DNA from 2 places in the Bradyrhizobium sp. CCBAU 21365 genome. Region 1 is predicted to be linked to the other one. Evidence: riboswitches for the same ligand, from Rfam matches in the RefSeq annotation. Region 1 holds a riboswitch; the other holds the start of a gene.
The links. Region 1 has a riboswitch for cobalamin ahead of XI02_RS16995 (DUF1636 domain-containing protein). Riboswitches for the same ligand answer to the same signal wherever they lie in the genome.

Region 1 (7,032 bases):
ACAGCCAGGCTTCGCCGGCTGCCTCACGTGCCGCCTCGGTGAAGACATCCGGCATCGACGCAATGCCAACGCCATAATATCCGGGGCGAGGACCGAACACGCGCGAGATGCGCTCTCGGTAAGGATTCTCGTCCGCCTCATCACAGCGTTCGGACAACGCCTCCGCCGCCGCTTCGAACAACTGGGCCAGCCCTGAGAAGACGTCGCGGAACAGCCCCGACACGCGCAACGTCACGTCGATGCGCGGCCGGCCGAGCTCCGCGGGCGCGATGATGTCGTAGCCCGACACCCGCCCCGATCCGTGATCCCAGCGCGGCGCGATGCCCGCGAGGTGCAGGGCCATCGCAAAGTCCTCGCCGGCAGTGCGCATCGTCGAGGAGCCCCAGAGGTCGACCACGAGTCCCTTCGGCCAGTCGCCGTGATCCTGCAAATGACGGCGCAGCAGCTCCTCGGCGAGCTTCACACCCTGCGCATGTGCCGACGGCGTTGGCACCGCGCGCGGATCGACCGCAAACAGATTGCGTCCGGTCGGCAGCACGTCGCCCCGTCCACGCCAGGGCGAGCCCGACGGCCCCGGCGCGACGCGCCGCCCCGCGAGCGCATCGCGCAGCGCCGCCCTCTCCGCCTCGCCGCAGGCGCCCTGCCCGAATATATGCAGGCCGTCGCCGAACTGGCTTTCCTTGAGATCGCAGACGAAACGATCGATCTGCGGAATGGCCTCGGCCGCGGAGACCGACGCGGCGAGACCGAGATCGTCTTCCAGCCCGGCGATGCGGGCTTCGTCGCGGATCGCGGCGATCAGGCGCTGCCGCCGCGCCGGATCGAGGCCGTCGGCAGTCGAATACTCATCGAGCAAGCGTTCGAGACTGCGCAGGCCTTCCGGCACCGCGGCCTGCGCCAGCGGCGGCGGCAGATGGCCGATCGTCACGGCACCGATCCGGCGCTTGGCCTGAGCCGCCTCGCCGGGATCGTTGACGATGAAGGGATAGACGACGGGCAGATCGCCGGTCAGCGCTTCCGGCCAGCATGCTGACGATAGCGCAACCGACTTGCCGGGCAGCCATTCCAGCGTTCCGTGCGCGCCCATGTGGACCACGGCATCGATGCCCTGCTGCCTGAGCCACAGATAGAACGCGACATAGGCATGGCGCGGCGTGCGCGACAGATCGTGATAGTCGGCATCGCGATGAGTGACCTCGCCGCGCTCCGGCTGAACGGCGATGATCGACTTGCCGCTTTGAACCGCCGAGAAATGAAACGCGCCGTCACGGCATTCGGGATCGTCCTCCGGGGTGCCCCATGCGCGCGCAAGATCGTCCTGGAGCTGCAGCGGAAGACTGGAGAGCGCCGTGCGATACTCGGCTACGTCCCATGTCAGCCTCCGGTGCAGAAGGACGTCGCCAAGCGACCTCACCGGCGCCAGATCAAACCCCGCGCCCGCGAGATCGGCCAGCAGCGCCTCGACCGAAGCCAGCGCATCGAGGCCGACGGCATGCGCGATCTGATGCGGACGGCCCGGGTAGTTCGAGAGCACCAGCGCAAGCTGCTTCTTTTGCGCCGGTTTGCTGGCAAGCCGATGCCAGGCTGCGACGCGCGCGGCAATTGCAGCGACGCGCTCGGCGTCCGGTCGATGCGCAAGATGCGCGAATTGCAGCTCGGGATCGCGCTCACCAGGCGATTTGAAGCTCACGACGCCCGCGAACAGGCGGCCGTCGACCTCCGGCAGCACCACATGCATCGCGAGATCGCCGGGCGAGAGCCCGCGGAGCGACAAGGCCCAGTCCTCGCGCCGCGCCGTCGACAAAGCGACCTGGAACACCGGGCACGATGCAGCGTCGAACGGCGTCGTGCCGTCGTCACCGGCCGCGGAGAACGCGGTCGCATTGACGATGGCCGCTGGAACGCATTGCGCGAACTGGACACGCAGCCAATCGGCCACGCCCGCCGCCTTCAGCGAGGTGACGAACACGCCGTGCGCATCAAAACCCCTGTCGCGCAGTGCATCGATCAAGGCATCGACCGGCGCCGTGTCGCCGGCCGCGAGATAAGAACGATAAAACGTCACCAGCACGCGCGGCCGGCCGTCCGGTGCCGGCAACGCCGCGATGGCACCGCGCCGGGAATCGTAGACGCCGATCTCCGGAAGATCGATCTCGCCGACCACAGGCCCGGCATAAAGTCCGGACGCCAGCGCCAGTTGCGCGATCACGGCCTGCGCGGCAACGGGGCCGCCCTTGTCGCACAGCACCTTGAGACGGCGCAGCGTCGAGACCGGCAAGGTCGAGAATCCATCCAGCCGCAAATCGTCGCGACCATCGGCCGGCAGCACGACCAAGGCAATGCCGCGCTCCTTCGCCAGCCGATGCACCGCAGCCAGCCCGTATGACCAATAGGGCTCGCCGCCGATCAGCCGCACCAAAATGCCGCGGGCGTGCGAGAGCGTCCGCTCGATATAGGTATCGACCGACAGCGGATGGCGCAGCTCCGCGAGATTGGCGAGCCGCAGCGACGGCAACGCAGCGCGGCCGCGCCGCCAGCCGGCCGCGAAGGCAGCAAGATCGCTGTCGGAAAACGACAACACCACGAGATCGGCCGGATCCTGGCCGAGGTCCCTAGGCGTCGCGGTCTCCTCAAGGCCGCGGCTCTCGCGGAAGACGACGTGCATCAGACACCAAGCCGTGCCCTGATCGCGGCTTCATCGATGTCCGCATGTTCGCCGATCACGACGAGCTTCGACTGCCGCGCCCGTGCGCCCCAGGGCATGTCGAACTGATGCCGCACCCGTTCGCCGACCGATTGCACCAGCAGCCGCATCGGCTTGCCTTCGACCGCGATGTAGCCCTTGGCGCGCAGCACGTTCTGCTCACGCGCCAGTCCCTTGATCGAGGCGACCAGCGCGTCGACATCCGAAACTTCCGGAAGATCGATCACGACGGAATTGAAATCGTCGTGCTCGTGTTCCTCCTCGCCATCGTGATGCGACGGCCGCGCCGCGAGATCGTTTTCCGCCGCCGCCTCGAGGCCGAGGATCACGCGCGCGTCGATCGTGCCGTCGACGACGGGCAGCATCGGCACCTCGCGCGGCATCTCGGCCCCGATCACCGCTTTCGCTGCCTTGATCCCCTCCGCCCCGGCAAGGTCGGCCTTGGTCAGCAGCACGAGATCGGCGCAGGCAATCTGGTCCTCGAACACTTCGGACAGCGGCGTCTCGTGGTCGAGATTGTCGTCCGCTGCGCGCTGCGCGTCCACCGCGGCCGGATCAGGCGCAAACCGGCCGGCGGCGACAGCCTCCGCATCGGCCAGCGCGATCACGCCGTCGACCGTGATCCGCGAGCGGATCTCCGGCCAGTCGAACGCTTTCAACAGCGGCTTCGGCAGGGCGAGCCCCGAGGTCTCGATCACGATATGATCGGGCTTCACGTTCCGCGCCAGCAACTGCTCCATCGCCGGGATGAAATCGTCGGCGACCGTGCAGCAGATGCAGCCATTGGCGAGCTCGACGATGTTCTCGGCCGGGCAATTGGCGTCGGCGCACGACTTCAGGATGTCGCCATCGACGCCTTCGCTGCCGAATTCGTTGACCAGCACTGCGAGTTTCTTGCCGTTGGCATTGCGGATCAGATGCTGGATCAGCGTCGTCTTGCCGGAGCCGAGAAAGCCGGTCACGACGGTGACCGGAATTTTGGCGAGCGTGGTCATTCTGCGGCCTCCGGCACGACGGGAAGAGGTGGAATGCGGGCGAGCGATTGCTTGCGGAAGATCTCCGGACGGCTGCGCCACGGCACGATGCCGTCAGGCGCCGCCGCATAGGCGGAGGCACCGGCGATCACATCCGCGGCATTATCAGCGGACAGTCGGCCGTAGACATAGGACCATCGCCCCGGCGCGCTGAGCGCGACCGAGCAACCCTGGCTGCAGGCCGACAGGCATGCGACGGGAACCAGATTGACGTCATCGGGCACGCCGGCCTCGACGAGCGCGGCATGCAGGCGCGCACCGGGCGCGAGCTCACCTTCCGCCGGCGTCTGGCCGGCGCGGCAGGTGATGCAGACATGGAGTGTAACGCTCATCGCCCTTCCTGGATTGACGGCGGGAGCGATGAGGCACACGAACCGATTTTGGACAGGTTCGTTCCCCGTCGCGGAACACCCCGTCCGCCGGTCTCACAACATGCTGCGTTGGCAGGTCTCCCGGCTTGCGGAGCAGGTTTTACCCTTCGATGCCCGCCTTCCCGACTCCATATGGAATCAGTGGCTTGGGCATCTCTCCGGTCACGGTCGCGGGGGCGGCTGCGCTTCGGGCGAACCTTGCGGTCATCGCCCTATCGCATTCCCTCTTCGCCTGTCGTAGGACAGGAACCAACGCAGGACCACCATTCGTCCAAGCCTCGCACTTGTCAAGCCGAAGGAACGTAATGACTTCAGATGGAAACGACGCTGCGGACGGCGCCATCGGCACCGATTCTTCGCTGGATGCGCGCCACGCGGACAAGATGGCGAAAAAGAAGGCCGCCCGCGACCGCATCATGGCGACCAAGAGCGGCGAAAAGGGTCTGATCATCGTCCATACCGGCGCCGGCAAAGGAAAATCCTCCTCCGCCTTCGGCATGATCGTGCGCTGTGTGGCGCACGGCTTTCCCTGCGCCGTGGTGCAGTTCATCAAGGGCGCCTGGGATACCGGCGAGCGCCGCCTGCTTACCGGGCATTTCGGCGATCTCTGTCAGTTTCACGCGATGGGCGAAGGCTTTACCTGGGAGACGCAGGATCGCGCCCGCGACATCGCGGCAGCGCAAGCGGGCTGGGAGAAGGCCAAGCAGCTGATCGCAGACCCGAGCCTGCGCATGGTCGTGCTCGACGAGATCAACATCGCGCTACGCTACGATTATCTCGCGATCGCCGATGTCGTCGACTTCCTGACGACGTCGAAGCCGCCGATGACCCATGTCGTGCTCACCGGGCGCAACGCCAAGGACGAACTGATCGAGATCGCCGATCTCGTCACCGAGATGACGCTGGTGAAGCATCCGTTCCGCTCCGGCATCAAGGCCCAGCCAGGCGTCGAGTTCTGACAGACAGCACCATGGCGCGCGCATTGATGATCCAGGGAGCCGGCTCGGACGTGGGCAAATCGCTCATCGTCGCCGGCCTTGCGCGCGCGGCCAGACGGCGCGGCCTGCGCGTGCTGCCGTTCAAGCCGCAGAACATGTCGAACAATGCGGCCGTGACCGTCGACGGCGGCGAGATCGGCCGCGCGCAGGCCGTGCAGGCGCTTGCCGCCGGCGTCGAGCCGCACACCGACATGAACCCGGTGCTGCTCAAGCCCGAGAGCGATGTCGGCGCCCAGATCATCGTGCACGGCAAACGGATCGCCACCGCACGCGCGCGCGAATATGCCGGCATGAAACCGTCGCTGATGGGCGCGGTGCTGGAGAGTTTTGCGCGCCTGAAGCAGCGCGCCGATCTGGTGCTGGTGGAGGGCGCCGGCAGCCCCGCCGAGGTCAACTTACGCAAAGCCGACATCGCCAATATGGGCTTTGCACGCCGGGCCGACGTGCCGGTGGTGCTGGTCGGCGACATCGACCGCGGCGGCGTGATCGCGCAGCTCGTCGGCATCAAGACGGTGATCGATCCTGATGATGCCGCGATGATCCAGGGCTTTGTCATCAACAAATTCCGCGGCGATCCGACATTGTTCGACGACGGCTACCGCCTGATCGAAGCCCGCACCGCCTGGCGCGGCTTTGGCGTGCTGCCCTGGTTCGTCCGTGCCGGCGAACTTCCGGCCGAAGATGCGCTCGGGCTCGGCGAGGCACGCAAGCCCGGTCAGTGCAAGATCGCGTTCCTGGCGCTGTCGCGGATCGCCAATTTCGACGACCTCGATCCGCTGAAGCTCGAGCCCGGCGTCGATCTCGTGATGGTACGTCCAGGCGAAGCCATCCCGGGTGATGCGAAGCTCGTCATCCTGCCCGGCTCGAAATCGACCCGCGGCGATCTCGCCTTCCTGCGCGCGCAGGGCTGGGACATCGACCTCCTGGCGCATCATCGCCGCGGCGGCCATGTCCTCGGCCTGTGCGGCGGCTACCAGATGCTCGGACACAGCGTCGCCGATCCCGATGGGATCGAAGGTCCTGCCGGCGAAACGCGCGGTCTCGGGCTGCTCGATGTCACGACCACCATGACCGAACAGAAGACGCTGACGCGCGTCAGCGCGGTGCATGCCGCGACCAGCCAGCCGATCAGCGCCTACGAGATCCATATCGGCCGCACCGATGGCCCCGATCGCGCGCGGCCTTTTGCATCACTCGACGGTACGGCTGAGGGCGCGGTTTCTGCCAACGGGCGCGTTCACGGCAGCTATCTGCACGGCCTGTTCGCCTCGGACGAATTTCGCAAGGCTTTCCTCGCGCAACTCGACATCGCGGCGGCTGATCAGCCCTACGGCGCCAGGGTCGAGACCGCACTCGATGCGCTTGCCAAGCACATCGAGACCCATCTCGATGTCGACGGCCTGCTCGCGCTGGTGCGTTAAACGGGCAGCACGGCGGAAAGACGAGACCATTCGGCCTCGCTGCCCGGCAAGCCGAGGCGCAGCCATCCCGGTTTCTGCTGGAAAACCCGCGACCAGATCTGTGCACGCGCAAGCTTCGCCTGCGCGGCCAACGCATCGCCGGTCTCGTAGAGCCGGAACAACAGCGTGCCGCCGAGCAGCGTCCAGCCCTGCGATCGCGCCGCCGCGTCGAGCCTGACGCAGTCGTCCGCGAGCCGCGCGGCCGTGGCCTTGGCCCAGTCGCGATCGAGCAACGCGCGCCGTCCGATCGCAATCGCGGCGCCCGAAACCGGCCATGGGCCCGCCATCGCGGCAAGCGCGGCGATGTCTGCCTCGCTGCCGACAGCGAAGCCGAGCCGCAAGCCGGCAAGTCCGTAAAACTTGCCGAATGAGCGCAGGATCAGGAGCCCGGCGCGTCCTGCTTCCGGTGCAAGAGACAGGTCAGGAACGGCGTCCACAAAACTCTCGTCGATGACGAGCCGGCCA
Region 2 (7,032 bases), 4.5 Mb from region 1:
TTCCTGCGCCGCCTGCCGGGCGGCTTCGACGCGCAGCTCGGCGAGCGTGGTGTGACGCTGTCAGGCGGCCAGCGCCAGCGCATCGCGATCGCGCGCGCGATCCTGCGCGATGCGCCGCTGCTGCTGCTCGACGAGGCGACCTCGGCGCTCGACGCCGAGAGCGAGACGCTGGTGCAGACGGCGCTGGAGGAACTGATGCGCCACCGCACCACGCTGGTGATCGCGCATCGTCTGGCGACCGTGTTGTCCTGCGACCGTATCCTGGTGATGGACCAGGGCAGGATCGTCGAGCAGGGCACCCACGCCGAGCTGGTCGCCGCGGGCGGCCTCTACGCCCGGCTGGCCCGACTGCAGTTCGAGGGGATCTGAGCGAATTGGGCCTCGGCGCGCTCCGCCTATGCGATTCCTATGCGATCGCGCGCGCGCTCCCCTCGAAAACCTATTCCCGCGCAAGGATAGTCGCGCCGCGCCTGACCTCCCTCGACAGCCGAAGGAAGTCAGCCGCGCGGGGTGTTCGACTGATGCGCGAGAATGCGACCGAACCGGAGAGCAAACTGCTCCGTGCCTGGCAGCTTGCCGTGCTGCGCTTCGCAGTGACGCTCGACGACGACGATCGGATGCACGCGCTCGGTGTGGCCGGCGAGGTCGACCGGCTGGGCAGCGCGGCCGATGACGCCTTCCATTTCTTCCGCAGGACGACCGCGGAGCTGTGCGCGGCGATCTCCGGTCAAGGCGTGGATCAGGAGGCGGTCATCCGGCGGTTCCTGGCGCAGATCGACAATGTCAGGCTCAAGCGCGCGGTCGAGGCGGCGATCGCCAACGACCGCACGCCGCCGAAACTCGTGGTGAGCCGCGTCAAGCCCGGCCCCGATCTCTGGCGCGGCCTGGCGCCGCGGCGTGCAACCGGAACGTAGGAAGGGCCTCACTCTGCAATCGCCATCACGGCGCGGCGGATATTCCGTCACAGCATGTCGCCACAACCCTGGCCGGCTTGCTGCGATCAGTGCGATGCGCTTCTCTGTGCTCGACAGGAGACCGGTCGGTTTCGGAATGCGGGGAGTGGCGAGATGGGTGGCTTGGTGATCAGCGGCGGCCGGGTGGTGGATCCGGCCAGCGGGATGGACGCGATCGGCGATGTGGCTGTGGTCGACGGCAAGATCGCCGCGGTCGGCACCGGCCTCGGCGGCGCCGAGCGGCAGATCGACGCGACCGGGCTCGTGGTGGCGCCGGGCTTCATCGACCTGCACGCACATGGCCAGACGATTCCGGCCGACCGCATGCAGGCGTTCGACGGGGTGACGACCTCGCTCGACCTCGAGGCCGGCGTGTTGCCGGTCGCGTCCTGGTACAAGCGCCAGGCCGAGAAAGGCAGGGTGCTGAACTACGGCGCCGCCGCCAACTGGGCCTTCGCGCGCATCGGCGCGATGACCGGTTCGAATTCGGAAAGCTCGCTGGAATCGTTTGGCGCCGCGATGCGCGATCGCCGCTGGATCGAGAACGTCGCGACCGAAGGCGAGGTCGGCGGCATCCTCGACCGCCTCGCGATCGGCCTGAACGAGGGCGGTATCGGGATCGGCATTCTCAACGCCTATGCGCCGGGCGCCGGCGTGCAGGAATTGACCGCGGTGTGCCAGCTCGCGGCCGATCATGCGGTGCCGACCTTCACCCACGTCGCCTACATGTCGCGGATCGATCCAGAGAGCGCGGCCGAAGCCTATATCCGCCTGATCGGTTATGCCGGCGCCACCGGCGCGCACATGCACATCTGCCACTTCAACTCGTCGAGCAAGACGGATATCGAACGCTGTGTCGCGCTGATCGCGAAAGCGCAGGCGCAGGGCCTGCCGATCACGGTGGAGGCCTATCCCTACGGCACCGGCTCGACCGTGCTGGCGGCGACCTTCTTCAGCGATCCGAAATTCGAGGAGCGCAACGGCCTCGGCTACGATTCGGTGCAGCGCGTGACCGACGGTCACCGCTTCGGCAGCCGCGAGGAGCTGCTGGCGGCACAGGCCGAAGAGCCCTCGACCCTGGTGCTGTGGCACGTGCTCGACATCGAGAACAACGCGCATCATCGCGATCTGCTCGACATGGCGGTGCTGTATCCGGGCGGCGCGATCGCCTCCGACGCGATGCCGTGGACGCTGTCGGACGGCCGCCCCTACACCGGCGACGCCTGGCCGCTGCCCGACGATGCCACCTCGCATCCGCGCTCGGCGGGCTGCTTCACCCGCTTCATCCGCGAATGGGTGCGCGAGCGCAAGAAAGTGTCGCTGCTCGAGGGCATCCGCAAATGCGCGCTGATCCCGGCCGAGATCCTGTCGGCGAGCACGCCGGCGATGCGGGCCAAGGGGAGGCTGCAGGCCGGCGCCGACGCCGATGTCGTGGTGTTCGACTTCGAGACGCTGAGCGACCGCGCGACCTTCTCCGCGATGAATCGTCCGGCGGAGGGCGTGCGGCATCTCGTGGTCAGCGGCCAGCCGCTGATCAGCGATGGCGTGCTCGATGTCGCGGCGCGTCCCGGCCGGCCGGTGCGCCGGCCCGTCACCGGAGGCTGAGGTGCCGGTCCCGATCCTGCTGGTCGCGGGCTTCCTCGGGGCGGGCAAGACCACGGTCGTCAACCATCTGCTGGCGCATGCGCACGGCAAGCGTATCGCCGCCGTGGTCAACGATTTCGGTGCGATCAATATCGACGCGGAGCTGATCGCGGGCGCCGGCGACGGCGTGGTCAGCCTGAGCAACGGCTGCATCTGCTGCACGCTGGAGGGCGACCTGCTGCGCACGCTCGCGACGCTGCTGCGGCGTGACCCGCGTCCCGAATTCATCGTGATCGAGACCAGCGGGATCGCCGATCCCGCCGACATCATGCGCAACCTGATGGATCCCGTGATCTGGAAGGAGGCGCCGCTGGAGACGGTGCTCTGCGTGGTCGACGCGACGCAGCCTGCGGCGATGCTGAACGATGCGCTGCTGCGCTCGCAGCTGCGGGCGGCCGACGTGGTGGCGCTGAGCAAGGTCGATCTGACTGACGCCGCCGCGGGCGTCGCGATCCGCGACGCCGTGCGCGCGGTGCGTCCGGCGGCCGTGGTGGTCGATGCCTTGCATGGCGAGGTGCCGGCCGCGCTGCTGTTCCCGGCGGATCTCGATCATGTGCCGGCGCCGCGCGAGACCGCACCGCGACGGCCGGCGTCCGATCGGTTCGAGACGCTGAGCTGGACCTCGGAGCGGCCGGTGCTGCTGCCGCGCTTGCAGCAGGCGATCGGCAGGCTGGCGCCGAAGCTGGCGCGGGCGAAGGGATTGTTCGAAACGGTGGAGCAGCCCGGGCGGCTGACGGTGTTTCAACTCGCCGGCGGCCGCGCGACCCTGGCTGCGGGTGGCGTGCCGTCGCCCGGCGTGCCGCGCACGCGCATCGTGTTCATTGCCGAGATGGGTGCGCTCTCGCGCGCGGAGATTGATGCGATCATGGAAGGTTGCGTCGAGTAATCCGTCATCCTGAGAGAATGTGAATGTATTCAGCGTCGTCCTGGCGAAAGCCAGGACCCATTACCCCAACCGCTTGTTGTTGTGCGACGCTGAGGCGACTATCGCACTCTCAATCGAATTCGGTGGTTATGGGTCCTGGCTTTCGCCAGGACGACAGCTTGGGGAGGCCGCTCCCTACAATTCTCACACCGTCATCTCGAGGAGCGCCAACGGGTTCGCGCAAAGCGCGGCCCGATGACAGGCTCCGCGCGCCTCGAAGGATGCACGGCCCGGCTGGTGGCCGTCGATCCTTCGAGACGCCGCTTCGCGGCTCCTCAGGATGACGGGTCTAGGGAAGTCTTCGCGTCGCCGCAGATGCCGCTGTGTCATCGCCGCAGCATCATCCCGCAAAGCATGTGTGCGACGACCGCATCGAATTGACAGCCTTGCCGGCACCACCTATCGTTTTTGCCGACGGTTCCCTTCGGGGATCAAAAGGGAATGCGGTGCGAGGGTAACCCCAATGCCGCAGCTGTCCCCGCAACTGTAAACGGCGAGCCTTTCGTCAATTTGCCACTGGGCTATCAGGCCCGGGAAGGCGTCGACAGGCGATGACCCGTGAGCCAGGAGACCTGCCGTCAGTCGTGGTCACACGCGAGCACATCGGGCGGGGGCGTCCTGGTGGGATCGGAGCACTGCCTTTTCGGCAATGCGCCAGTCCGCGTTCGCGGTGACGTGCCACGTTACCGCGAGTCGTTTGATGTCTCCGTCCTTTCCCGTTGCGCGCAAATGGCGCCTCGGTCTCGTCTGCTCCCTGTCATCGCTGCTGCTGCCGGCCGAAGGCTCGGCACAAGCACCTCCGCCGACCAGGCTCGATCCGATCGAGGTTGCACCTTCGGTAACCGCAAAGCCGAAGCCCGCGGCGCGCAGCCGTGACATGGCCGCTGCGGCGCGGCCACGGCCGAGGCCCGCGACGGCCGCACCAGCCGGTAACATGCCGCGCGCCGCAGCGTCAGGCGCATCGGGATCTGCATCGCCGACGCTCAATGCCACCACGCAGGGCGGCACCGGCAGTCGTCTCAATCTGACGCCGCTGCAGACGCCGGCCAGCGTCGAGATCATCACGGCGCGGACCATCGCCGAGCGCGGCCAGCATGACGTGCTCGATGCCGTCACCCAGGACGCGGCCGGCTTCACCGCAACGCCTGCGCCCGGCAATGGCGGCCTGTCGTTCAGCACCCGCGGCTTTGCCGGCAGCAACTCGGTGATGACGCTGTATGACGGCACGCGCTTCTATATCGGCTCCGGCACGCTGACATTCCCCTACGATACCTGGTCGACGCAGCGCATTGAGGTGCTGCGCGGCCCGGCCTCGGTGCTGTACGGCGAGGGCGCGATCGGCGGCGTCATCAACGTGATCCCGAAGAAGCCGCAGAGCACGCCCCATAGCGAGGCCGAGGTCTCGCTCGACAGCAACATGACGCGGCGGCTCTCGGTGGACAGCACCGGTCCGATCAATCCCAATGTGTCGTACCGCGTCAACGCCACCGGCAACATGTCGGACGGCTGGGTCGATCGCGACAAGACCTCGAACGCCGTGGTCTCCGCTGCCGTGCGGGTGCAGGCGTCGGACAATCTCGCCTTCACGCTGTCGCAGGACTACGGCGACCGCAGTCCGTCGCGCTATTTCGGCACGTCGCTGATCAACGGCTCGATCCAGGACGCGCTGCGCTTCAAGAACTACAACGCATTGGACAGCGCGATCCGCTACCAGGACAGCTGGACCCAGTTCAGGACCGAGTGGGACGTCGCCGACGGCATCAAGGTCAACAACACGTTGTATTACCTGACCAGCGAGCGGCACTGGCGCGACATCGAGAACTACACCTGGAATCCGAAGACCCAGCTGATCGATCGCGCGAGCTATATCGAGATTTTCCACGACCAGAAGCAGCTCGGCAACCGGATGGATACGACCTTCAGCGGTCACGTGTTCGGACTTGCGAACCAGTTCGTCGCCGGGTTCGACGTCAACCGGATCGACTTCGCCCACACCAACAACTCGCCCTATGGCGGCGCGTCGCCGGTCAATCCCTACGTGTTCGATCCGGGATCGTTCTTCGCGACGACGACGGCGACGACGCCGGGCTTCAACGCGATCGTCAATCAATACGCGCTGTTCGCCGAGGATCGTCTCTCGCTGACCGATCAATTGTCGCTCGTCACCGGGGTCAGGTATGATCGCCCCGAGGTCGACCGTACCGACTACAAGACGCCGGCAAACAGTTTCGAGACGACGCTGTCGGGGACCAGTTGGCGCGCCGGCCTTGTTTACGAGCCGATCAAGAACCTCGCGTTCTATGGTCAGTATGCGGTCGGCGTCGATCCGGTCAGCAACCTGATCTCGCTGCCCGTCTCGCAGAAAACCTTCCAGCTTGCGACCGGCAAGCAGACCGAGATCGGGGTCAAGCGGTCGTTCTGGGGCGGCCGCGGCGAGTGGACGCTGGCTGCCTACGAGATCGTCAAGACCGGGCTCACGATTCCCGATCCCGGCAATCCTACCGGCGGCCTGGCATTGCAGATCGGCCAGCAATCCTCCCGCGGCGTCGAAGGATCGATCGGGCTCGCGCTGAGCGACGGCTGGCGCGTCGACGCCAATCTTGCGCTGTTGCGCGCCAGATACGACAACAACAGCCAGGTGGTCGGCGGCAGGATCGTCAGCTACAACGGCAATGTCCCGGTCAACGTGCCGCAGCAGGTCGCGAACGTCTGGTTGACCTGGGATTTCGCACCCGACTGGTCGGTCTATGGCGGCGTGCAGATCGTCGGCGCGATGTACTCCGATCTTGCCAACACCCAGCTGCGGCCGGGCTACAATGTGGTTAATGGCGGCATCAGATGGAAGCCGGATGACCGCACCACGGTCGCGTTCCGCCTCTACAATCTGTTCGACAAGGTTTATGCGGTGACCTCGAACGGCACCGGGCAGTGGCTGCTCGGCATGCCGCGCACCGCCGAATTGTCCGTCAACGTGAAGTTCTGACCATGCGCAACGCTCTGATCCGGCGCGGGCGGCGGTGGCTCTATATCGTCCATCGCTGGATCGGCATTGCGACGTGTCTCCTGTTCGCGATGTGGTTCATCTCCGGCCTCGTCATGATGTACGTGGCCTTTCCGCGCCTCACCGACAGCGAGCGTCTCGCCGCGCTCCCTGTCATGCCCTGGAACAAGGTGCAGCTCGCACCCGATCGCGCGATGGCGATCGCGGGCGTGGAGCGTTATCCGCGCGACTTGCGGCTTTCGATGATGGACGACACGCCCGTCTATCGGGTGACCGGCTGGCAGGGAGAGGTGATCACGATTTCGGCGATCGACGGCAGCGTGATCGACCGCATCATGCCGGACCAGGCGCTGGCCATCGCACGCCATCATCCGCACGCGGTGCAGCCACGCTTGATCGAAACAGTGACGCGCGACCAATGGTCGGTCACTGCGCGCTTCGATCCGTTGCGGCCGCTCTATCTGATCGGCCTCGGCGACCCTGATGGCACCGAGCTCTATGTCTCCGCA

Region 2: another riboswitch for cobalamin. It lies ahead of XI02_RS41010 (TonB-dependent siderophore receptor); the one in region 1 lies ahead of XI02_RS16995 (DUF1636 domain-containing protein).

Annotation. Positions count from the first base shown of each region.
Region 1 is NZ_CP030036.1:3,738,692-3,745,723, reverse strand. It holds gene cobN (cobaltochelatase subunit CobN) at 1-2,665, opposite strand, end outside; gene cobW (cobalamin biosynthesis protein CobW) at 2,665-3,699, opposite strand; gene XI02_RS16995 (DUF1636 domain-containing protein) at 3,696-4,070, opposite strand; cobalamin riboswitch at 4,163-4,378, opposite strand; gene cobO (cob(I)yrinic acid a,c-diamide adenosyltransferase) at 4,415-5,068, shown strand; gene XI02_RS16985 (cobyric acid synthase) at 5,080-6,528, shown strand; gene cobD (threonine-phosphate decarboxylase CobD) at 6,525-7,032, opposite strand, start outside.
Region 2 is NZ_CP030036.1:8,671,397-8,678,428, reverse strand. It holds gene XI02_RS41030 (ABC transporter ATP-binding protein/permease) at 1-369, shown strand, start outside; gene XI02_RS41025 (hypothetical protein) at 375-914, shown strand; gene XI02_RS41020 (amidohydrolase family protein) at 1,068-2,558, shown strand; gene XI02_RS41015 (GTP-binding protein) at 2,560-3,483, shown strand; cobalamin riboswitch at 3,921-4,117, shown strand; gene XI02_RS41010 (TonB-dependent siderophore receptor) at 4,223-6,505, shown strand; gene XI02_RS41005 (PepSY domain-containing protein) at 6,508-7,032, shown strand, end outside.